DNA from 4 places in the Paenibacillus sp. SN-8-1 genome. Region 1 is predicted to be linked to each of the others. Evidence: a T-box and tRNA genes for the amino acid it is inferred to sense, from the RefSeq annotation. Region 1 holds a T-box; the other regions hold tRNA genes.
What was found. The T-box of region 1 lies ahead of ACRRNK_RS06005 (valine--tRNA ligase). A T-box ahead of a tRNA ligase gene usually reads a tRNA of that ligase, here a tRNA-Val.
Positions count from the first base shown of each region.

Region 2: it has a tRNA-Val gene. The T-box ahead of ACRRNK_RS06005 (valine--tRNA ligase) is inferred to sense a tRNA for this amino acid. The anticodon was not compared.
Region 3: it has a tRNA-Val gene. The T-box ahead of ACRRNK_RS06005 (valine--tRNA ligase) is inferred to sense a tRNA for this amino acid. The anticodon was not compared.
Region 4: it has a tRNA-Val gene. The T-box ahead of ACRRNK_RS06005 (valine--tRNA ligase) is inferred to sense a tRNA for this amino acid. The anticodon was not compared.

Region 1 is NZ_CP194782.1:1,264,008-1,269,706, reverse strand. It holds gene ACRRNK_RS06005 (valine--tRNA ligase) at 125-2,770, opposite strand; T-box leader at 2,894-3,156, opposite strand; gene ACRRNK_RS06000 (LysM peptidoglycan-binding domain-containing protein) at 3,272-4,579, opposite strand; gene ACRRNK_RS05995 (RluA family pseudouridine synthase) at 4,691-5,596, opposite strand; gene hemL (glutamate-1-semialdehyde 2,1-aminomutase) at 5,593-5,699, opposite strand, start outside.
Region 2 is NZ_CP194782.1:3,713,282-3,718,980, reverse strand. It holds rRNA gene ACRRNK_RS18260 (16S ribosomal RNA) at 1-29, shown strand, start outside; rRNA gene rrf (5S ribosomal RNA) at 205-321, shown strand; tRNA gene ACRRNK_RS18250 (tRNA-Ile) at 354-430, shown strand; tRNA gene ACRRNK_RS18245 (tRNA-Ala) at 453-528, shown strand; rRNA gene ACRRNK_RS18240 (23S ribosomal RNA) at 759-3,688, shown strand; tRNA gene ACRRNK_RS18235 (tRNA-Asn) at 3,779-3,854, shown strand; tRNA gene ACRRNK_RS18230 (tRNA-Ser) at 3,858-3,949, shown strand; tRNA gene ACRRNK_RS18225 (tRNA-Glu) at 3,962-4,036, shown strand; tRNA gene ACRRNK_RS18220 (tRNA-Val) at 4,215-4,290, shown strand; tRNA gene ACRRNK_RS18215 (tRNA-Met) at 4,305-4,378, shown strand; tRNA gene ACRRNK_RS18210 (tRNA-Asp) at 4,395-4,471, shown strand; tRNA gene ACRRNK_RS18205 (tRNA-Phe) at 4,511-4,586, shown strand; tRNA gene ACRRNK_RS18200 (tRNA-Thr) at 4,604-4,679, shown strand; tRNA gene ACRRNK_RS18195 (tRNA-Tyr) at 4,686-4,770, shown strand; tRNA gene ACRRNK_RS18190 (tRNA-Trp) at 4,777-4,850, shown strand; tRNA gene ACRRNK_RS18185 (tRNA-His) at 4,875-4,950, shown strand; tRNA gene ACRRNK_RS18180 (tRNA-Gln) at 4,963-5,037, shown strand; tRNA gene ACRRNK_RS18175 (tRNA-Gly) at 5,046-5,120, shown strand; tRNA gene ACRRNK_RS18170 (tRNA-Cys) at 5,126-5,199, shown strand; tRNA gene ACRRNK_RS18165 (tRNA-Arg) at 5,241-5,317, shown strand; tRNA gene ACRRNK_RS18160 (tRNA-Leu) at 5,355-5,434, shown strand; gene ACRRNK_RS18155 (YcdB/YcdC domain-containing protein) at 5,572-5,699, shown strand, end outside.
Region 3 is NZ_CP194782.1:3,501,427-3,507,125, reverse strand. It holds rRNA gene ACRRNK_RS17195 (23S ribosomal RNA) at 1-2,553, shown strand, start outside; rRNA gene rrf (5S ribosomal RNA) at 2,748-2,864, shown strand; tRNA gene ACRRNK_RS17185 (tRNA-Ile) at 2,913-2,989, shown strand; tRNA gene ACRRNK_RS17180 (tRNA-Ala) at 3,012-3,087, shown strand; tRNA gene ACRRNK_RS17175 (tRNA-Asn) at 3,091-3,163, shown strand; tRNA gene ACRRNK_RS17170 (tRNA-Ser) at 3,219-3,307, shown strand; tRNA gene ACRRNK_RS17165 (tRNA-Glu) at 3,334-3,408, shown strand; tRNA gene ACRRNK_RS17160 (tRNA-Val) at 3,558-3,633, shown strand; tRNA gene ACRRNK_RS17155 (tRNA-Met) at 3,692-3,765, shown strand; tRNA gene ACRRNK_RS17150 (tRNA-Asp) at 3,805-3,881, shown strand; tRNA gene ACRRNK_RS17145 (tRNA-Thr) at 4,024-4,099, shown strand; tRNA gene ACRRNK_RS17140 (tRNA-Tyr) at 4,104-4,188, shown strand; tRNA gene ACRRNK_RS17135 (tRNA-His) at 4,212-4,287, shown strand; tRNA gene ACRRNK_RS17130 (tRNA-Gln) at 4,314-4,388, shown strand; tRNA gene ACRRNK_RS17125 (tRNA-Lys) at 4,463-4,538, shown strand; tRNA gene ACRRNK_RS17120 (tRNA-Leu) at 4,570-4,653, shown strand; tRNA gene ACRRNK_RS17115 (tRNA-Gly) at 4,661-4,735, shown strand; tRNA gene ACRRNK_RS17110 (tRNA-Pro) at 4,747-4,820, shown strand; tRNA gene ACRRNK_RS17105 (tRNA-Pro) at 4,858-4,934, shown strand; tRNA gene ACRRNK_RS17100 (tRNA-Gly) at 4,943-5,013, shown strand; gene ACRRNK_RS17095 (PAS domain S-box protein) at 5,280-5,699, shown strand, end outside.
Region 4 is NZ_CP194782.1:3,880,776-3,886,474, forward strand. It holds gene ppc (phosphoenolpyruvate carboxylase) at 1-2,139, opposite strand, end outside; tRNA gene ACRRNK_RS19065 (tRNA-Gly) at 2,516-2,589, opposite strand; tRNA gene ACRRNK_RS19070 (tRNA-Pro) at 2,603-2,679, opposite strand; tRNA gene ACRRNK_RS19075 (tRNA-Arg) at 2,720-2,796, opposite strand; tRNA gene ACRRNK_RS19080 (tRNA-Gly) at 2,803-2,877, opposite strand; tRNA gene ACRRNK_RS19085 (tRNA-Leu) at 2,881-2,964, opposite strand; tRNA gene ACRRNK_RS19090 (tRNA-Lys) at 3,001-3,076, opposite strand; tRNA gene ACRRNK_RS19095 (tRNA-Gln) at 3,081-3,155, opposite strand; tRNA gene ACRRNK_RS19100 (tRNA-Val) at 3,197-3,272, opposite strand; tRNA gene ACRRNK_RS19105 (tRNA-Glu) at 3,379-3,453, opposite strand; tRNA gene ACRRNK_RS19110 (tRNA-Thr) at 3,495-3,570, opposite strand; tRNA gene ACRRNK_RS19115 (tRNA-Asn) at 3,573-3,648, opposite strand; rRNA gene rrf (5S ribosomal RNA) at 3,661-3,777, opposite strand; rRNA gene ACRRNK_RS19125 (23S ribosomal RNA) at 4,002-5,699, opposite strand, start outside.

The sequences.
Region 1 (5,699 bases):
CGCTTGTCACCCCCATTCGGGGGTACGCTTTAGGCAAGGCGCTCCTACTAGGGGGCTTTTATTGTTGCTGCGTGCAGGGAGCGCTCTCCCTTCGGGATGCGCTGCTCTTTCGACGCATGGCAGATTAGCCTTTGAGCTCTTCCATGCGGGCCAATACTTTGGCACGCTTCTCGGAGTAGTCCTGCATCTTCGCCTTCTCTTCCTCAATCACTTTAGCCGGAGCCTTGGCAACAAAGCCTTCGTTACCCAGCTTCTTCTCAACTCGTTCTACCTCTTTGGTAAGGTTCTCGAACTCTTTTTGAAGACGGGCGATTTCTTGTCCGATATCTATTAATCCCGCAAGAGGGAAGTAGAGCTCAGCTCCGGTTACAATCGCACTCATTGCTTTGTCCGGTGCTTCGGCGTCTATAGCTATGGAGAACTCGGAGGTGTTGCAGAACCTTCTAACATAGTTCTCGTTACGGCTGATAATGTTATGAGCTCTGTCAGAACCCGGCTTCACGATCAGTTCTACCTTCTTGCTCATTGGAACGTTAACCTCGGCACGAACGTTTCTCACTGCGCGGATAACATCTATCAAGAGGTTCATCTCTTCAACCGCGTCCGGAGCTTCGAGAGCGGTATCGTATTTAGGCCACTCGGATAAAGTAATCGTATCTCCATTATGAGGGAGATGCTGCCAAATTTCTTCGGAAATAAATGGCATGAATGGGTGGATCAGCCGCTGTGTACGGTCAAGTACGTAGGCAAGCACGGATTGCGTCTTGCTCTTGGCAGCCGCATCTTCCCCATATAAGGTGAGCTTCGCGAATTCAATATACCAGTCGCACAGATCATCCCAAATGAAGTTGTACAGCAAGCGTCCCGTTTCTCCAAACTCGTAAGCATCGATCAGACGGGTAATATCCCGTGCCGTTTCATTAAATCGGTGCAGTATCCACCGGTCTGCTGTACTCAAATTACCAGTGATATCGATGTCTTCATACTTTACGCCTTCCAAATTCATCAGCGCGAAGCGGGAAGCATTCCAGATCTTGTTCGCGAAGTTACGGGCCTGCTCCACCTTCTCCCAGCGGAAACGAAGATCCTGGCCAGGTGTACTGCTGGTTGAGATCATGTATCTCATCGCATCTGCGCCATATTTCTCAATGACTTCAAGCGGGTCAACCCCATTGCCAAGCGATTTGGACATTTTACGCCCTTCGCTGTCACGGACGAGACCGTGAATAAGCACATCTTTAAACGGAATTTGATCTGTAAATTCAAGGGCGGTGAAGATCATTCGCGCTACCCAGAAGTAAATTATATCGTAGCCGGTAACCAACACATTCGTTGGGTAGAACCGCTTGTAATCCTCATGATCCACATCCGGCCAGCCCAAGGTTGAGAACGGCCACAGGCCTGAACTGAACCAAGTGTCCAGTACATCCTCATCCTGACGCCACTCTGATCCTTCAGGGGCCTCCGTACCTACAAAAATCTCACCGGTGGTCTCGTGATACCAAGCTGGAATCCGATGTCCCCACCACAGCTGCCGGGAAATACACCAGTCACGCACATTTTCAATCCAGTGCAGATATATTTTCTCAAAACGATCCGGTACAAAATTAACTCCCGTACCCGATTTTTGCGCTTCAATCGCTTTTTCTGCAAGTGGTCCCATCTTCACGAACCACTGGGTTGACAGATAAGGCTCTACCACAGCTCCCGATCTTTCACTGTGACCTACCTGGTGAACATGATCCTCAATGCGGATAAGCACTCCAAGCTCCTGCAGATCCCGTACGATTTGTTTGCGGCATTCACTGCGGTCAAGCCCCTGATACTTGGCTGCATCCGCATTCATCGTTCCTGTCTCATCCATAACTGTAATTTGCGGCAGATCGTGTCTCAGACCTACCTCGAAGTCGTTCGGATCATGTGCCGGGGTAATTTTCACCGCGCCGCTTCCAAATTCCTTATCTACATACTCATCTGCAATGATCGGAATCTCGCGGCCCACGATTGGGAGCACCAACGATTGTCCAATCAAATGGGCGTAACGCTCATCCTTAGGGTGCACAGCTACTGCCGTATCTCCCAGCATTGTCTCAGGACGTGTGGTGGCCACTGTAATATGTCCACTTCCATCCTTCAATGGATACTGCAAATGATACAGGTGACCGTTCACCTCTTTATACTCAACCTCGATATCAGAAAGCGCGGTCCGCGCTGCCGGATCCCAGTTAATAATGCGTTTTCCGCGATAGATTAATCCTTTGTTGTACAGCTTCACGAACACCTCTCGTACGGCCTTGGACAGTCCTTCATCCAGCGTGAACCGTTCACGGGAGTAATCGAGAGAGAAGCCCATTTTGGCCCATTGCTCGTGAATGGTCTCAGCATACTGATCCTTCCATTCCCATACTTTCTCCAGGAATTTCTCGCGTCCCAGGTCATACCGGGTAACTCCCTGTTCACGAAGCTTTTGCTCTACTTTGGTCTGGGTAGCAATCCCCGCATGATCGGTACCAGGAAGCCATAGGGCATCATAACCCTGCATCCGCTTAGCTCTAACCATAATGTCCTGAAGTGTAAAGTCCAGCGCATGCCCGATATGCAGCATACCTGTTACATTCGGTGGAGGGATTACGATCGTAAAGGTTTCGGCATCCTTACGGCTCCCCGCTTCAAAAAAGTTGCCTTCCTTCCAATAACTGTACCATTTCGCTTCCGCAGATTTCGGATCATACGTCGTTGGCATATTTGCCGAGGACGTCTCTTGGTTCATTTCTGACATTACACATACCTCCGATATTATAGGGGAGTTTTAATTTAATTGGCGTTCCATTTCTTGCAGTTATTCCCATAAAAGAAGCGGAATAAGTGAAAAAAACAAAAAAAGCCCTTCGTCTCAAAGGACGAAAGGCTTATCTTTCGTGGTACCACCTTTGTTTCGCAAATAGACTTAACAGCACTCCTCCATCAGAAAGAAGCCCTTATTCGCGACACTCAGACAGATAACGGCTGTAACCGGCCCATTCTGACAGAAGAGATCTGCTCAAATGGACGACTCCCGGGCGACTTCGGTCAGCTGCATCCTGCGAAACCTCACAGCGCCTGCAATTCCGCTCTCTGAAGGGCACACTGCCTACTATTCCCGTTCGATGTCTTTGCTTATTTATCCCTATAATAATAACGTGGATGGCATCGATAGTCAATAATAGGCAGTTTCAACCTCCTATAATACGACAAAAAAACCTGTGCATACGGCACAGGTTCATCATAGGTATTAAGGAATATAAAGGACTTGCCCTTCTTCCAGGCTCTGTTCGGACAACCGGTTGTAGAGCAGAAGTTCGCGGGGGTTAATCTGGTACCGGTCCGCAATCACATCAATTGTCTCTTCCCGCTGCACAATAACAAGCTTCACCTGCCGGAAAGGAGTCTGCTCCTGTACCCCTGAGATAAATAAATTTTTCCAGCGAACATCTTCCTTGTCTTCAGATAGTGGTTCCTGGGCTTCCTGCACCAAGGTCTCCAGCGCTTCCGCTTCTTTAGTCGGACGCCCGGACTGAAGCAATGTACTTAGAGGAACATGATCATCAGCGGCTTGATCTGTCACCTTCTTGCTGCCAAGTGCAATCTTTAACTCAGGCCGCTCTTCCACTTGGGGTTCGGTTATAGCAGGTTCGGTTACAGATTCGGTTGCAAGTTCGGTTACGGGTTCAGCAGCTTCTACTTCTTGAACGTTCTCCAAATATTCTTCAGCGGTAGAGACTCTGTCGCCCTCTTCAAGCTTAGCTTGACCCTGGACAGACTCCTCGGTATGCGAGGCTTTCAGAGTCTCTGAGGAATGCGCCTCTTCAAGCTGTTGATTCTGAGAGGAGGTTCGAGATCCTTCGTCCTTATTCCCCTTAGGCCCAATACCCTCATTCGATTCCTTGTCCGCCCATAACGGCGAGAGAGAAGAAACGGGCGCTGAAGCTGGTGTGGTCACTCTCTCTTTAGACAATAGAGGAGACTCTTCTTTCTGCTCCTCAAGCGCTGGAAGCGACCAGATGGGCTCAGCGCTTGGCGGATCGTAGTTGACTGCCGAAGGTGTGATTGCTTCATCCCGGGTATCTAATCTGTCCTTCTGATCTACAAAATCTTCTGTACTTTCCTTCTGCTCTACGCGCTCGGCCTCATGGGATACAGTGTATCCCTCATCGCTCCACTCTTCTGTTCCCGGAACAAAAGCTACGGTCTCAATTCCCCGCAAAGAAAGAACACCCGTAATATTCAAGCTGTGCGGGTTCAGAACATCGACATCAAAATTCTCAATCTCGACCGTAATATCCTCAAGCCGATTAACCCGGCTCAGCGGAACCGTGATTTCGACAGGAATGAGATGCGATAGCTCCTGTGTCCCTCCATCACCGCGGTATAGACCGGATACATGCAAATGCCCCCGAAGCGACGCATATTCATCACCCGGAACAACCTGAATTCTTGGGAGGAGCTCCAGCTCAACCAATTCCTGAATGCCGATGACTTCTTCTGATAAATGAACACGTTCATAGATATCAAACCTTAACCCATAGGATTGATCTGCCAAGGGTATAACCTCCTTTTACGCATATCCAAACAAGGTTTCTTCACTCGTTTAATCTATATGCTTCAAAAAGGAGAGCATGCCATTCTTTTTGGCAGACCCGTAAGTTTCTCTCTATGATTCTAAGGATAGCCTGCGGTGCAGCTCTGTAAAGTCCTTGGGCCAAGGATCCCTAACCTCCACAATTTCTCCTGTTAACGGGTGTGGAAAAGTCAGGGATTCCCCGTGCAATGCCTGGTAACTGAAATACCGGGTGCTTCCCCCGTACAGCTCGTCGCCTACAAGGGGATGACCGATATGGCTCATATGTACGCGGATCTGATGGGTTCTTCCTGTTTCGAGAGTTAAACGCACAAGGCTGGCTTCCCTTAAGCTGTCCAGAAGAGCTACCCGGGTTGCCGCGGGCTTGCCCGTATCAGAGACCCGCTGACGCTTCGCGTGATGACGATCCCGTCCAATAGGCGCTTCCACCCTGAAGGCAGGACTTTCAACACTGCCCTGAACCACAGCTACATAGACACGCTCAATCTTCTTCACACTCATGGCCTCATCCAGTATAAGCTGAGCATATTCATTCTTGGCATAGAGAACCGGCCCAGAGGTGAATTCATCGAGCCTGTGAATATGGCGAACGGCAACCTGCTCGCCCTGGCCCATATAATGAGCCGCTACCACATGTGCGAGCGTTGGCTGCCGTTCGTTACCAGTCGGGTGAACCTTCATGCCTGCCGGTTTATGCACCACAAGACAATAGTCGTCCTCATACAGTACATGAAGTTCAGCCCAATATGGCTCAAATCCATAATCACGAGGCGGAAAGAGCCGTATCCGAATACGGTCTCCTGCCAGCTTGATTCCATCCTGCTGTTCCAATCTGGAGAGCAGCTTGGGAGGTACCCTCAAAGTCTCCTTAAGCCACTGATGAACAGTGGAATGCGGACTGTCTGTATTCTGAGGAAGCCTGCCCGGCATTACTTCCAGCCATTCTCCGCGTCTGACCGCACTTCCTCTGTAACTCATATCTTCTGAAGGGCCAGGCGGTTAGCTTCAATCGTCGCATCAATGTCATCTACTGTATGGACACCCGAGACGAACATCCCTTCAAATTGGGATGGAGGAACGC
Region 2 (5,699 bases), 2.2 Mb from region 1:
TCGGAAGGTGCGGCTGGATCACCTCCTTTCTATGGAGAATCGCTTCCTGCAACGGAAGCATTCAAATACACGGTCTGCCGCAAGGCAGCCGGACCCGCTTTGCATCGCAAAGCAAGCTTATGCTTTCGAAGTAACTTTACTTCGTAAAGTTTTCACCTCACTTCGTTGTTCAGTTTTGAGAGAGCAAGCCTCTTTCACAAAGCGTTTGGTGATGATGGCGGAGGGGTTCCACGCGTACCCATCCCGAACACGACCGTTAAGCCCTCCAGCGCCAATGGTACTTGGACCGCAGGGTCCTGGGAGAGTAGGACGTCGCCAAGCGCAACCCACTACGGGTTACAATTTAAGAATAAGGGCCTTTAGCTCAGCTGGTTAGAGCGCACCCCTGATAAGGGTGAGGTCGGTGGTTCGAGTCCACTAAGGCCCACCATTCAAATTTAATATCTCTATATGGGGCCATAGCTCAGCTGGGAGAGCGCCTGCCTTGCAAGCAGGAGGTCAGCGGTTCGATCCCGCTTGGCTCCACCATAATCACATCTATTAGTTATGTTTGATCCTTGAAAACTAGATAACGAAACGAATTTGCGTAAATTAGAATTCCTTTAAGCTGAACTTGTGCAAACAAGTGAAGTATCTAAGGTAGCGCGAAGGTTTGTGGGATGATGGATCCTTTGGAAGTTCATTTCCTCCTTGTAGGGTTCTATAAGATCAGGAAATGAACGGACAACAGAGCCAGCAGCCCACAAACCGGAGCATATGGTTAAGCTACTAAGAGCACACGGAGGATGCCTAGGCGCTAGGAGCCGAAGAAGGACGTGGCGAACAACGAAACGGCCTCGGGGAGCTGTAAGCAAGCTTTGATCCGGGGATGTCCGAATGGGGAAACCCGGCTGTGGTAATTCGCAGTCACTCGTAACTGAATACATAGGTTGCGAAGAGGCAGACCAGGGGAACTGAAACATCTAAGTACCCTGAGGAAGAGAAAACAAGAGTGATTCCGTCAGTAGCGGCGAGCGAACGCGGAACAGCCTAAACCAAGGGGCTTGCCCCTTGGGGTTGTGGGACGTCTCACATGGAGTTACAAAGGATTAGGGTAGGCGAAGAGGTCTGGAAAGGCCCGCTAGAAGAGGTAAAAGCCCTGTAACCGAAAGTCTGATCCCTCCGAGACGGATCCCGAGTAGTGCGGGGCACGTGAAACCCCGTATGAATCCAGCAGGACCATCTGCTAAGGCTAAATACTCCCTAGCGACCGATAGTGAAGCAGTACCGTGAGGGAAAGGTGAAAAGCACCCCGGAAGGGGAGTGAAAGAGATCCTGAAACCGTGTGCTTACAAGAAGTCAGAGCCCTCTATATGGGTGATGGCGTGCCTTTTGTAGAATGAACCGGCGAGTTACGTTCCCGTGCAAGGTTAAGGTGAAGAGCCGTAGCCGCAGCGAAAGCGAGTCTGAATAGGGCGACTTATAGTACGTGGACGTAGACCCGAAACCGTGTGATCTACCCCTGTCCAGGGTGAAGGTGCGGTAACACGCACTGGAGGCCCGAACCCACGTATGTTGAAAAATGCGGGGATGAGGTGGGGGTAGCGGAGAAATTCCAATCGAACTCGGAGATAGCTGGTTCTCCCCGAAATAGCTTTAGGGCTAGCCTCGGAATAACGAGTTGTGGAGGTAGAGCACTGATTGGGTGCGGGGCCCGCCAAGGGTTACCAAGCTCAGTCAAACTCCGAATGCCATAAACTTAGATCCGGGAGTCAGACAGTGAGTGCTAAGATCCATTGTCAAAAGGGAAACAGCCCAGACCATCAGCTAAGGTCCCCAAGTGTGTGTTAAGTGGGAAAGGATGTGGAGTTGCACAGACAACCAGGATGTTGGCTTAGAAGCAGCCACCATTTAAAGAGTGCGTAATAGCTCACTGGTCGAGTGACTCTGCGCCGAAAATGTAACGGGGCTAAACACACCACCGAAGCTATGGCTTGATGCTTTGCATCAGGGGTAGGGGAGCGTTGTATGTAGGTTGAAGGTGTACCGTAAGGAGCGCTGGACAGCATACAAGTGAGAATGCCGGTATGAGTAACGAAAAGATCAGTGAGAATCTGATCCGCCGAAAGCCTAAGGGTTCCTGAGGAAGGTTCGTCCGCTCAGGGTAAGTCGGGACCTAAGGCGAGGCCGAAAGGCGTAGTCGAAGGACAACAGGCCCTAATTCCTGTACCACCGTAATCCGTTATGAGCGATGGGGTGACGCAGCAGGGTAGTGACGCAGACTGATGGATGTCTGTCCAAGCAGTGAGGCTGGTGTGTAGGCAAATCCGCACACCGTTAAGGCTGGGCTGTGATGGGGAGTGAAAATTACAGTAGCGAAGGTCATGATCTCACACTGCCAAGAAAAGCCTCTAGTCAGGAGAAGGTGCCCGTACCGCAAACCGACACAGGTAGGCGAGAAGAGAATTCTAAGGCGCGCGGAAGAACTCTCGTTAAGGAACTCGGCAAAATGACCCCGTAACTTCGGGAGAAGGGGTGCCCCGGTAGTGTGAATAGCACGAGGGGGCCGCAGTGAAAAGGCCCAAGCGACTGTTTAGCAAAAACACAGGTCTGTGCGAAGCCGCAAGGCGAAGTATACGGGCTGACGCCTGCCCGGTGCTGGAAGGTTAAGGGGAGTGGTTAGGGGTAACCCGAAGCTATGAACCGAAGCCCCAGTAAACGGCGGCCGTAACTATAACGGTCCTAAGGTAGCGAAATTCCTTGTCAGGTAAATTCTGACCCGCACGAATGGCGTAACGACTTGGGCGCTGTCTCAACGAGAGATCCGGTGAAATTTTAATACCTGTGAAGATGCAGGTTACCCGCGACAAGACGGAAAGACCCCATGGAGCTTTACTGCAGCTTGATATTGGACTTTGATACGATTTGTACAGGATAGGTGGGAGCCTAAGAAGCAGGAGCGCCAGCTTCTGTGGAGGCAACGTTGGGATACCACCCTGATCGTATCGGAGTTCTAACCTGGTACCGTGAACCGGTATGGGGACAGTGTCAGGTGGGCAGTTTGACTGGGGCGGTCGCCTCCTAAAGAGTAACGGAGGCGCCCCAAGGTTCCCTCAGAATGGTTGGAAATCATTCGAAGAGTGCAAAGGCATAAGGGAGCTTGACTGCGAGACTGACAAGTCGAGCAGGGACGAAAGTCGGGCTTAGTGATCCGGTGGTACCGCATGGAAGGGCCATCGCTCAACGGATAAAAGCTACCCTGGGGATAACAGGCTTATCTCCCCCAAGAGTCCACATCGACGGGGAGGTTTGGCACCTCGATGTCGGCTCATCGCATCCTGGGGCTGAAGTAGGTCCCAAGGGTTGGGCTGTTCGCCCATTAAAGCGGTACGCGAGCTGGGTTCAGAACGTCGTGAGACAGTTCGGTCCCTATCTGTCGTGGGCGTAGGAAATTTGAGAGGAGCTGTCCTTAGTACGAGAGGACCGGGATGGACGCACCGCTGGTGCACCAGTTGTTCCGCCAGGAGCACAGCTGGGTAGCTACGTGCGGAAGGGATAAGCGCTGAAAGCATCTAAGCGTGAAGCCCCCCTCAAGATGAGATTTCCCAGTATGTAAGACCCCTTGAAGACGACGAGGTAGATAGGCTGGGGGTGGAAGTGCAGCAATGCATGGAGCTGACCAGTACTAATCGGTCGAGGGCTTATCCAACACAGCTCGGAAGGACGCAGTCCAAGAAGAGCATACGCAAGTTCGTTTCGTATCTAGTTTTCAGGCGATCAAGCCTGAATTGAATAATGTTCCCTGATAGCTCAGTTGGTAGAGCACTCGACTGTTAATCGAGTTGTCACAGGTTCGAGTCCTGTTCGGGGAGCCATATGGAGAGGTGTCCGAGTTGGCCGAAGGAGCACGATTGGAAATCGTGTAGGCGTCACAAGCGTCTCGAGGGTTCGAATCCCTCTCTCTCCGCCACTATTATTGTAAGGCCCGTTGGTCAAGGGGTTAAGACACCTCCCTTTCACGGAGGTAACAGGGGTTCGAATCCCCTACGGGTCACCACTTTCATTAAACAGCTTCAAGTGGGGATGAGAACCCATCAGGGTTCGTCGGAGCATTTGGTTCGTTAGGAATACATTGCAGTCTCGTTCGAAGAACGAGTATCCCCTACGGGTCACCATTATTCACACTTGATTTTATAGCAGTGTATCTGCTAAAATAAAGATTATGTTTAACATATGGAGGCTTAGCTCAGCTGGGAGAGCATCTGCCTTACAAGCAGAGGGTCGGGGGTTCGATCCCCTCAGCCTCCACCATATTGTTATACTGACGCGGGGTGGAGCAGCCCGGTAGCTCGTCGGGCTCATAACCCGAAGGCCGCAGGTTCAAATCCTGCCCCCGCAATTGATTTACATAGTGTGGAGCCGTGGTGTAGAGGCCTAACATGCCTGCCTGTCACGCAGGAGACCGCGGGTTCGAATCCCGTCGGCTCCGCCATTTAAATCTTATAATTTAATATGTAATAGTAAGCATTATGGCTCGGTAGCTCAGTCGGTAGAGCAGAGGACTGAAAATCCTCGTGTCGGCGGTTCGATTCCGTCCCGAGCCACCATGATTCTTTTACACCGTGCCGGTGTAGCTCAACTGGTAGAGCAACTGACTTGTAATCAGTAGGTTGGGGGTTCAAGTCCTCTCGCCGGCACCATTTTTTGGAGGCTTAGTGAAGTGGCTAAACACGGCAGACTGTAAATCTGCTCTCTACGAGTTCGGTGGTTCGAATCCATCAGCCTCCACCAGTTTTTAGGGGCATAGTTTAAAGGTAGAACAACGGTCTCCAAAACCGTTGGTGTGGGTTCAATTCCTGCTGCCCCTGCCAATTTCATAATGTGTAAGTATTATGGCGGTCGTGGCGAAGGGGTTAACGCACCGGATTGTGGCTCCGGCACTCGGGGGTTCAAGTCCCCTCGATCGCCCCATTAACTTTACATTGGGGATTAGCCAAGCGGTAAGGCAACGGACTTTGACTCCGTCACCCATAGGTTCGAATCCTATATCCCCAGCCATTTAATATGCGGACGTGGCTCAGCGGTAGAGCATCGCCTTGCCAAGGCGAGGGTCGCGGGTTCGATTCCCGTCGTCCGCTCCATTTATGGCGCCATAGCCAAGTGGTAAGGCACAGCTCTGCAAAAGCTTTATCCCCAGTTCAAATCTGGGTGGCGCCTCCATTCTTAAACTTTGATAGACAGTTTTACCGTATTAAATATTTGCGCCCTTAGCTCAGCTGGATAGAGCGTTTGACTACGAATCAAAAGGTCAGGAGTTCGAATCTCTTAGGGCGCGCCATATTCTCATTAATCTATTGAGAAGAATTACACACCATGCCGGTGTGGCGGAACTGGCAGACGCGCGCGACTCAAAATCGTGAGGGAAACCGTGGGGGTTCGAGTCCCTTCACCGGCATATAGTTTAAAGTAGACCATGAACATTAGTTCATGGTTTTTTTATTTTATTTTTTACTTCGTCCAAACTTTTCCAGTTAGAGTGTGTTCTTTATTATAAGAATCATCTATCACGTGGAGAGGGAAGGGGAAGCAGTAATGAACAATAAGAACAGCAGCAAGGAACAGTTAACTCAAACTTCTAGGGAGGGTACATATGCTCGAAAGAATAGGCCACTAGTTTTTGCAGCATGTACGTTAGTGCTTCTAATGTTAAGCGGTCCTAC
Region 3 (5,699 bases), 2.2 Mb from region 1:
GAAGCAGTACCGTGAGGGAAAGGTGAAAAGCACCCCGGAAGGGGAGTGAAAGAGATCCTGAAACCGTGTGCTTACAAGAAGTCAGAGCCCTCTATATGGGTGATGGCGTGCCTTTTGTAGAATGAACCGGCGAGTTACGTTCCCGTGCAAGGTTAAGGTGAAGAGCCGTAGCCGCAGCGAAAGCGAGTCTGAATAGGGCGACTTATAGTACGTGGACGTAGACCCGAAACCGTGTGATCTACCCCTGTCCAGGGTGAAGGTGCGGTAACACGCACTGGAGGCCCGAACCCACGTATGTTGAAAAATGCGGGGATGAGGTGGGGGTAGCGGAGAAATTCCAATCGAACTCGGAGATAGCTGGTTCTCCCCGAAATAGCTTTAGGGCTAGCCTCGGAATAACGAGTTGTGGAGGTAGAGCACTGATTGGGTGCGGGGCCCGCCAAGGGTTACCAAGCTCAGTCAAACTCCGAATGCCATAAACTTAGATCCGGGAGTCAGACAGTGAGTGCTAAGATCCATTGTCAAAAGGGAAACAGCCCAGACCATCAGCTAAGGTCCCCAAGTGTGTGTTAAGTGGGAAAGGATGTGGAGTTGCACAGACAACCAGGATGTTGGCTTAGAAGCAGCCACCATTTAAAGAGTGCGTAATAGCTCACTGGTCGAGTGACTCTGCGCCGAAAATGTAACGGGGCTAAACACACCACCGAAGCTATGGCTTGGATCGACTTCACTGCTTCTTTGAGGCGGTGTTTAATAAGTGACATTTTTGCCGAAGGCAAACCTCCTAGAGGTTTCGGCCAAATGGTTCACAGGGGTTAAACACATGGCTTCGAAGCTGGAGTGAAGTCGATCCAGGGGTAGGGGAGCGTTGTGTATACATTGAAGGTGTACCGTAAGGAGCGCTGGAGCGTACACAAGTGAGAATGCCGGTATGAGTAACGAAAAGATCAGTGAGAATCTGATCCGCCGAAAGCCTAAGGGTTCCTGAGGAAGGTTCGTCCGCTCAGGGTAAGTCGGGACCTAAGGCGAGGCCGAAAGGCGTAGTCGAAGGACAACAGGCCCTAATTCCTGTACCACCGTAATCCGTTATGAGCGATGGGGTGACGCAGCAGGGTAGTGACGCAGACTGATGGATGTCTGTCCAAGCAGTGAGGCTGGTGTGTAGGCAAATCCGCACACCGTTAAGGCTGGGCTGTGATGGGGAGTGAAAATTACAGTAGCGAAGGTCATGATCTCACACTGCCAAGAAAAGCCTCTAGTCAGGAGAAGGTGCCCGTACCGCAAACCGACACAGGTAGGCGAGAAGAGAATTCTAAGGCGCGCGGAAGAACTCTCGTTAAGGAACTCGGCAAAATGACCCCGTAACTTCGGGAGAAGGGGTGCCCCGGTAGTGTGAATAGCACGAGGGGGCCGCAGTGAAAAGGCCCAAGCGACTGTTTAGCAAAAACACAGGTCTGTGCGAAGCCGCAAGGCGAAGTATACGGGCTGACGCCTGCCCGGTGCTGGAAGGTTAAGGGGAGTGGTTAGGGGTAACCCGAAGCTATGAACCGAAGCCCCAGTAAACGGCGGCCGTAACTATAACGGTCCTAAGGTAGCGAAATTCCTTGTCAGGTAAATTCTGACCCGCACGAATGGCGTAACGACTTGGGCGCTGTCTCAACGAGAGATCCGGTGAAATTTTAATACCTGTGAAGATGCAGGTTACCCGCGACAAGACGGAAAGACCCCATGGAGCTTTACTGCAGCTTGATATTGGACTTTGATACGATTTGTACAGGATAGGTGGGAGCCTAAGAAGCAGGAGCGCCAGCTTCTGTGGAGGCAACGTTGGGATACCACCCTGATCGTATCGGAGTTCTAACCTGGTACCGTAATCCGGTATGGGGACAGTGTCAGGTGGGCAGTTTGACTGGGGCGGTCGCCTCCTAAAGAGTAACGGAGGCGCCCCAAGGTTCCCTCAGAATGGTTGGAAATCATTCGAAGAGTGCAAAGGCATAAGGGAGCTTGACTGCGAGACTGACAAGTCGAGCAGGGACGAAAGTCGGGCTTAGTGATCCGGTGGTACCGCATGGAAGGGCCATCGCTCAACGGATAAAAGCTACCCTGGGGATAACAGGCTTATCTCCCCCAAGAGTCCACATCGACGGGGAGGTTTGGCACCTCGATGTCGGCTCATCGCATCCTGGGGCTGAAGTAGGTCCCAAGGGTTGGGCTGTTCGCCCATTAAAGCGGTACGCGAGCTGGGTTCAGAACGTCGTGAGACAGTTCGGTCCCTATCTGTCGTGGGCGTAGGAAATTTGAGAGGAGCTGTCCTTAGTACGAGAGGACCGGGATGGACGCACCGCTGGTGCACCAGTTGTTCCGCCAGGAGCACAGCTGGGTAGCTAAGTGCGGAAGGGATAAGCGCTGAAAGCATCTAAGCGTGAAGCCCCCCTCAAGATGAGATTTCCCAATTAGTAAGACCCCTTGAAGACGACGAGGTAGATAGGCTGGGGGTGGAAGTGCAGCAATGCATGGAGCTGACCAGTACTAATCGGTCGAGGGCTTATCCAACACAGCTCGGAAGGACGTAGTCCAAGAAGAGCAATCGCAAATTCGTTTCGTATCTAGTTTTCAGGCGATCAAGCCTGAACCGATTTTAAGCTGCATGCCTTGATAAGGTCTGATATTTTCTTGCAGCGATGAGTTTTCTAAGGTCGGATATTTTCCTGAAGTGATTCAGGGAGTATTGACCCGGAAAAATCCCGTTTGGTGGCGATGGCGGAGGGGTTCCACACGTACCCATCCCGAACACGACCGTTAAGCCCTCCAGCGCCGATGGTACTTGGACCGCAGGGTCCTGGGAGAGTAGGACGCCGCCAAGCAATACCCCATCTGGGGTTTTTGTGCCGGGGTAAGACGGCTACATATAAGGGCCTTTAGCTCAGCTGGTTAGAGCGCACCCCTGATAAGGGTGAGGTCGGTGGTTCGAGTCCACTAAGGCCCACCATCTTAATTTAATATTCCTTTATGGGGCCATAGCTCAGCTGGGAGAGCGCCTGCCTTGCAAGCAGGAGGTCAGCGGTTCGATCCCGCTTGGCTCCACCATATTCCCTGATAGCTCAGTTGGTAGAGCACTCGACTGTTAATCGAGTTGTCACAGGTTCGAGTCCTGTTCGGGGAGTACCGTTTCTGAAAGTGTTATTAACTTAACACTTTCAGAAACAACAACCTTATATGGAGAAGTGTCCGAGCTGGCCGAAGGAGCACGATTGGAAATCGTGTAGGCGTCACAAGCGTCTCGAGGGTTCGAATCCCTCTTTCTCCGTCATGTGTATATATTCAATTGAACAAGGCCCGTTGGTCAAGGGGTTAAGACACCTCCCTTTCACGGAGGTAACAGGGGTTCGAATCCCCTACGGGTCACCACTTACATCAAATAGCTTCAAGTGGGGTTGAGAACCCATCAGGGTTCGTCGGAGCATAGGCTTCGGTAGGAATACATCGCAGTCTCGTTCAGAGAACGAGTATCCCCTACGGGTCACCACTTTCAATAACAGCTTCAAATCTCATTTAATGGAGGCTTAGCTCAGCTGGGAGAGCATCTGCCTTACAAGCAGAGGGTCGGGGGTTCGATCCCCTCAGCCTCCACCATTATCCTATATAGTCTGAATAGTGTTAGGGACTTAGGACAATTTAATAATACTACTGACGCGGGGTGGAGCAGCCCGGTAGCTCGTCGGGCTCATAACCCGAAGGCCGCAGGTTCAAATCCTGCCCCCGCAATGAATCCCGAGCAATAATACGGGATTCACAATGAAGTGTGGAGCCGTGGTGTAGAGGCCTAACATGCCTGCCTGTCACGCAGGAGACCGCGGGTTCGAATCCCGTCGGCTCCGCCATTAACATCCTTCTGTATCGGGAATTGAACCCATCAGGGTTCGTCGGAGCATAAGCTTCGTTAGGAATACTTCGCAGTCTCGTAACGAAGTGAAGAGTATCCCGTCGGCTCCGCCATGATTTAATTAAATGTTTTCACACCTTGCCGGTGTAGCTCAACTGGTAGAGCAACTGACTTGTAATCAGTAGGTTGGGGGTTCAAGTCCTCTCGCCGGCACCATTTTGGAGGCTTAGTGAAGTGGCTAAACACGGCAGACTGTAAATCTGCTCTCTACGAGTTCGGTGGTTCGAATCCATCAGCCTCCACCAGTTTTTTTTGAGAATATAATATGGCGGTCGTGGCGAAGGGGTTAACGCACCGGATTGTGGCTCCGGCACTCGGGGGTTCAAGTCCCCTCGATCGCCCCATTTATTTCCTATCAATTCAATTTTATTGGGGATTAGCCAAGCGGTAAGGCAACGGACTTTGACTCCGTCACCCATAGGTTCGAATCCTATATCCCCAGCCATTATTACCCCAAAAAGTGAAGCGAATGCTCTGCTGAAGATTCCGATTACTTTTCGGGGACCCCGGTAAACATTTGAGCCATTAGCTCAGTTGGTAGAGCACCTGACTTTTAATCAGGGTGTCGAAGGTTCGAGTCCTTCATGGCTCACCATTTACCTTACAGGTAAATATGTTAATATTGTGCGCGTGTGGCGGAATTGGCAGACGCACTAGACTTAGGATCTAGCGTCTTTGACGTGGGGGTTCAAGTCCCTCCACGCGCACCATATTTATGCGGACGTGGCTCAGCGGTAGAGCATCGCCTTGCCAAGGCGAGGGTCGCGGGTTCGATTCCCGTCGTCCGCTCCATTATTCAATTACGGGACGTAGCTCAGCTTGGTAGAGCACCTGGTTTGGGACCAGGGGGTCGCATGTTCAAATCGTGTCGTCCCGATTGTGATTTTGTAATGAATGTAGTGTGAAAAGTATTACGGGACGTAGCTCAGCTTGGTAGAGCACCTGGTTTGGGACCAGGGGGTCGCATGTTCAAATCGTGTCGTCCCGACCATAAATTTTGCGGGTGTAGTTCAATGGTAGAACTTTAGCCTTCCAAGCTAATAGCGTGGGTTCGATTCCCATCACCCGCTTTGAATGATAAAGGAACGTTATGATGTTTTAATCATAGCGTTCTTTTTCGTATGTTGGTCTATTCCTGGAATTCTCACATGAGGTTACTAGTAGTCTTCTGAGGGATAGGTTAGAATAAAACTACTTTGCTAATAAAATGGGATTAACTATGATTGCTGCGTTTATTGCTGAATACACAGGGAATATAACCTTTGTTGATTTCTTTAGTTTAGTTGATTTCATGTGGATTTAGGTTTATCCATGCATAGAAAGGAAGTCGGCCTTGATGAATCATAAGAACGAGCTGTTGAAGCAGCTGATTGCGAAGGGAAGCACTTATCAGTCCCTTTATGAGAATCATCCCGATGCCATTTGTGTAATGGATGTGAATGGTCAGTATATAGAGGCGAATCCAGCTGCTCAAAGAGTGACCGGATACACATTAGAACAATTTAATAGTACCCCTCCACAGTATTTGTTCTCGAGTGATGGGGAAGCGTTAAGGAGCTACTATTTGGAGCAGGCACTGCAAGGGGAGACCAGCAGCTTTGAGTTGAATTTTACTAGGCAGGATGGTCAGGTTCTTGATTTGGATGTTACCTATGTGCCGATCAGTGCTGAGGGAGAAGTTGTGGGTGTTCATTCCATATTTAAAGATGTGACCTTAACAAAGGAAATGCAGCGGCGCCTGATGGAATCTGAAAAG
Region 4 (5,699 bases), 2.0 Mb from region 1:
TTTATTGAGGGATACCTCAGACATTTGTCTGATAATAGCTTCCCATTTCTCTTCGTATAGGTCACTTTGTTGAGGCTGACGAGCAAGTACTGCTTGGGTTAGCAATGCAGATGTTGCCTGTTCAAGACTGCGGTAAGCAATTCCTTTCAGTGAATATCTCGATGAGATTACTTCACCCTGCTCCGTAATCTTGATTCCTCCGCCTACCGTATGCGGTGGCTGTGCAAGAATACTGCGGTTAAGCGGCATACCTCCACGTCCGAGAGCGCCTCCACGTCCATGGAAGAACTTCAGCTTAATGCCGAATTCTTCGGCTGTTGCTGTGATTTGTTTAAGAGCTACCCGAAGCTCCCAGTTCGCCGTTACCACGCCGCCGTCCTTGTTACTGTCGGAGTATCCCAGCATAATCTCCTGAAGATCACCCATCCCGGTTACAGACTGTCTGTAGAATGGCATATTAAACAGTGAACGCATAATAGCAGGAGCTGCATGAAGATCATCGATCGTCTCAAATAACGGCACAGATTGAAGTGTACATACAACACTGCCATCGGCCTCTTTCCGGATCAGTCCGACTTCCTTAGCAAATACCATAACTTCGAGGATGTCACTTGCAGCCTCTGTCATACTGATTAGATAGCTGCTGATACATTGCTCCCCAAATTCCTTTTGAGCCTTAAACACCGTACGGTAGACGTTCAAGCACTCCGTTGTACTCTCACTGTATTCCTGGTAAGGAGAAGTCAACGGACGTGGGTCGTTAAGAATACGCTCCAACAGCTCTACCTTTTTGTCTTCGCTTAACTCACCGTAGTTCTCTGTAACATTCATATGAGCAAGAATTTCAGTCATAGCATTCTCATGCTCCTGACTGTGCTGGCGAATGTCCAGCTTGGCTGTATGGAAGCCAAACAGCTCCACTTGGCGTATCAAGTAACGGATATGCGTATCTGCCACATAATCAGCATAGTGATGGCGTAGACTGCGATCAATAACATTAAGATCCTCAACCAATTCCGCTACGCTATTGTAGCGATCAATGGAATCTTTCTTCGACTCATCGATGACGTTATGAAGCTTTTCCGTCATATAAGTGAGTTTCACCCGATAAGGCTCTTTCTCATTCCGCCATTGAGGCGTTTTGTTCAGAACGACCGTCTCCCGATCCTTCTGAATGGAAGTAAGCAGCTCGTCAGTAACGTTGACGATGCTTGTACTGAAGCTTAAGTAACGGAACAATTCAGCCAGAATACGCTGGTATTCCCGCACAGCCAGCTTACGCTGCATTAACAGAGTCTCCCAAGTTACTTCCGCTGTAACGGAAGGGTTACCATCCCGGTCTCCCCCGATCCATGAGCCAAAACGCAGATATGTCGGAACATGCCAGTTATGCTCAGGATAATACTTCGTCAAGCAGCGTTCCAATTCTTGATATACATCAGGCAGCACATGGAACAAAGTCTCGTGGAAATAGTACATACCATTTCGAACCTCGTCGAGTACTGTAGGTTTGCGATCACGAAGCTCATCGGTCTGCCATAGGGTAATTACCTCATTCAGCAATTTCTCACGAAGCTGCTCGCGTTCTCTGAAAGTCAAAGTCGGGTTATCCAGCTGCATAACATCATCAGCAATCCGTTTGTGAATATCGAGAATTGCACGGCGCATTGCTTCCGTCGGGTGAGCTGTCATGACAAGCTCTAAAGACAAGCCTTGTAAAATATCCTGTACTTCATCGTAGGAGAAGCCGCGTTCTTTAAGGTCTCTAACAGAATCCTCAATAGATCCAGGCTGTACCGTCTCCCCGGCAGAACGCTCGTAGTCACGCTTGCGGCGAATACGATGATTCTGCTCTGCAATGTTAACTAACTGGAAATAAACAGCGAAAGCCCGAATGACTTGATGTCGGATGTCCGGCTCAAGCGTGTTAATAAGCTGTTTGAACTCCTCATGCAGTTCAGGTAGAAATACGGCTCTAAGTGACTTGCTGGCTTCACGTATCTTTTCGACAATATCTAAGAGTTCATTACCGCCTTGATGTACAAGGACTTCTCCCAAAATATTGCCCAAAAAACGAATATCACGCCGCAGCAGGTTGTTGGAATTACTTTTGTTTGCGGTTACCGCTAGTTCTGTCATGCTTCTCCTCCCAATTCTCCTGTTTCCGTCTTTGTAATGCCTTTTTACATAATACAATAAACGGTGCATAAAATCTTCACTTTATTTATTAAAACAAGGCTGTAGATTCAGCCAAAGAGGTAAATAAGTTAAATATTTAATCATTTATTTGTATTATTATAGCCCATAGATAGAACTTTGCTAGTCTCTCAAAAGTTTAATTCTCATCGAAGAAACTAGAACTCCCTGATTAACATGAACATATCCATCTGCATAAAAAACCACTTCAACATTCAATCAATGCGCTGACACGTCAAAGCAGTAAAATCCATGGGTAAAAATAAAACGTATTATAACAAAAAACACCATCGCTTACGATGATGCTGTTGGTGAATTATGGAGCGGGTGATGGGAATCGAACCCACGCTATTAGCTTGGAAGGCTAAAGTTCTACCATTGAACTACACCCGCACCGAAGAAATAATGGTCGGGACGACACGATTTGAACATGCGACCCCCTGGTCCCAAACCAGGTGCTCTACCAAGCTGAGCTACGTCCCGAAAATGGTGCTGCTTATGAGATTATCAATTGCAAGTAAAATGGCGCGCCCTAAGAGATTCGAACTCCTGACCTTTTGATTCGTAGTCAAACGCTCTATCCAGCTGAGCTAAGGGCGCAAATAATGGAGCGGACGACGGGAATCGAACCCGCGACCCTCGCCTTGGCAAGGCGATGCTCTACCGCTGAGCCACGTCCGCAAATGGTGCGCGTGGAGGGACTTGAACCCCCACGTCAAAGACGCTAGATCCTAAGTCTAGTGCGTCTGCCAATTCCGCCACACGCGCACAAGTAACACTATTCACCATGACAATCAAGGTAAATGGTGAGCCATGAAGGACTCGAACCTTCGACACCCTGATTAAAAGTCAGGTGCTCTACCAACTGAGCTAATGGCTCAAAATGGCTGGGGATATAGGATTCGAACCTATGGGTGACGGAGTCAAAGTCCGTTGCCTTACCGCTTGGCTAATCCCCAATGTCTCACTTTGGACAGTTTGTCCTCAGATATAAAAACGATGGTGGAGGCTGAGGGGATCGAACCCCCGACCCTCTGCTTGTAAGGCAGATGCTCTCCCAGCTGAGCTAAGCCTCCATATGAATTAAAACATTATGGATACTTTGGCAAGACTTTAGGACATAGTATGTACTGATATCACTCATATAATTCTAGCCATATCCAACTTACATTAAGAAGAAAATGGTGACCCGTAGGGGATTCGAACCCCTGTTACCTCCGTGAAAGGGAGGTGTCTTAACCCCTTGACCAACGGGCCTCATCGTTTGACGACTTATAGCTGTCATCAACCAGAGAAAATGGAGCTCTCAACCGGGATCGAACCGGTGACCTCATCCTTACCATGGATGCACTCTACCTACTGAGCTATGAGAGCAATGGCTCCCCGAACAGGACTCGAACCTGTGACAACTCGATTAACAGTCGAGTGCTCTACCAACTGAGCTATCAGGGAATAAACGTAATCGCTTGGCGGCGTCCTACTCTCCCAGGACCCTGCGGTCCAAGTACCATCGGCGCTGGAGGGCTTAACGGTCGTGTTCGGGATGGGTACGTGTGGAACCCCTCCGCCATCGCCACCAAACAGGATTTTTCCGGGTCAATACTCCCTGAATCACTTCAGGAAAATATCCGACCTTAGAAAACTCATCACTGCGAGAAAATATCATACCTTATCAAGGCTTGCAGCTTAAAATCGGTTCAGGCTTGATCACCTGAAAACTAGATACGAAACGAACTTGCGTGTGCCCCATTGTTCTCGGGGTTCTTAGAATATGCTTCCGAAGTAGTTTCACTTCGTGAAACTTTGAGGATAAGCCCTCGACCGATTAGTACTGGTCAGCTCCATGCATTACTGCACTTCCACCCCCAGCCTATCTACCTCGTCGTCTTCAAGGGGTCTTACATACTGGGAAATCTCATCTTGAGGGGGGCTTCACGCTTAGATGCTTTCAGCGCTTATCCCTTCCGCACTTAGCTACCCAGCTGTGCTCCTGGCGGAACAACTGGTGCACCAGCGGTGCGTCCATCCCGGTCCTCTCGTACTAAGGACAGCTCCTCTCAAATTTCCTACGCCCACGACAGATAGGGACCGAACTGTCTCACGACGTTCTGAACCCAGCTCGCGTACCGCTTTAATGGGCGAACAGCCCAACCCTTGGGACCTACTTCAGCCCCAGGATGCGATGAGCCGACATCGAGGTGCCAAACCTCCCCGTCGATGTGGACTCTTGGGGGAGATAAGCCTGTTATCCCCAGGGTAGCTTTTATCCGTTGAGCGATGGCCCTTCCATGCGGTACCACCGGATCACTAAGCCCGACTTTCGTCCCTGCTCGACTTGTCAGTCTCGCAGTCAAGCTCCCTTATGCCTTTGCACTCTTCGAATGATTTCCAACCATTCTGAGGGAACCTTGGGGCGCCTCCGTTACTCTTTAGGAGGCGACCGCCCCAGTCAAACTGCCCACCTGACACTGTCCCCATACCGGTTCACGGTACCAGGTTAGAACTCCGATACGATCAGGGTGGTATCCCAACGTTGCCTCCACAGAAGCTGGCGCTCCTGCTTCTTAGGCTCCCACCTATCCTGTACAAATCGTATCAAAGTCCAATATCAAGCTGCAGTAAAGCTCCATGGGGTCTTTCCGTCTTGTCGCGGGTAACCTGCATCTTCACAGGTATTAAAATTTCACCGGATCTCTCGTTGAGACAGCGCCCAAGTCGTTACGCCATTCGTGCGGGTCAGAATTTACCTGACAAGGAATTTCGCTACCTTAGGACCGTTATAGTTACGGCCGCCGTTTACTGGGGCTTCGGTTCATAGCTTCGGGATTACTCCCTAACCACTCCCCTTAACCTTCCAGCACCGGGCAGGCGTCAGCCCGTATACTTCGCCTTGCGGCTTCGCACAGACCTGTGTTTTTGCTAAACAGTCGCTTGGGCCTTTTCACTGCGGCCCCCTCGTGCTATTCACACTACCGGGGCACCCCTTCTCCCGAAGTTACGGGGTCATTTTGCCGAGTTCCTTAACGAGAGTTCTTCCGCGCGCCTTAGAATTCTCTTCTCGCCTACCTGTGTCGGTTTGCGGTACGGGCACCTTCTCCTGACTAGAGGCTTTTCTTGGCAGTGTGAGATCATGACCTTCGCTACTGTAATTTTCACTCCCCATCACAGCCCAGCCTTAACGGTGTGCGGATTTGCCTACACACCAGCCTCACTGCTTGGACAGACATCCATCAGTCTGCGTCACTACCCTGCTGCGTCACCCCATCGCTCATAACGGATTACGGTGGTACAGGAATTAGGGCCTGTTGTCCTTCGACTACGCCTTTCGGCCTCGCCTTAGGTCCCGACTTACCCTGAGCGGACGAACCTTCCTCAGGAACCCTTAGGCTTTCGGCGGATCAGATTCTCACTGATCTTTTCGTTACTCATACCGGCATTCTCACTTGTATGCTGTCCAGCGCTCCTTACGGTACACCTTCAACCTACATACAACGCTCCCCTAC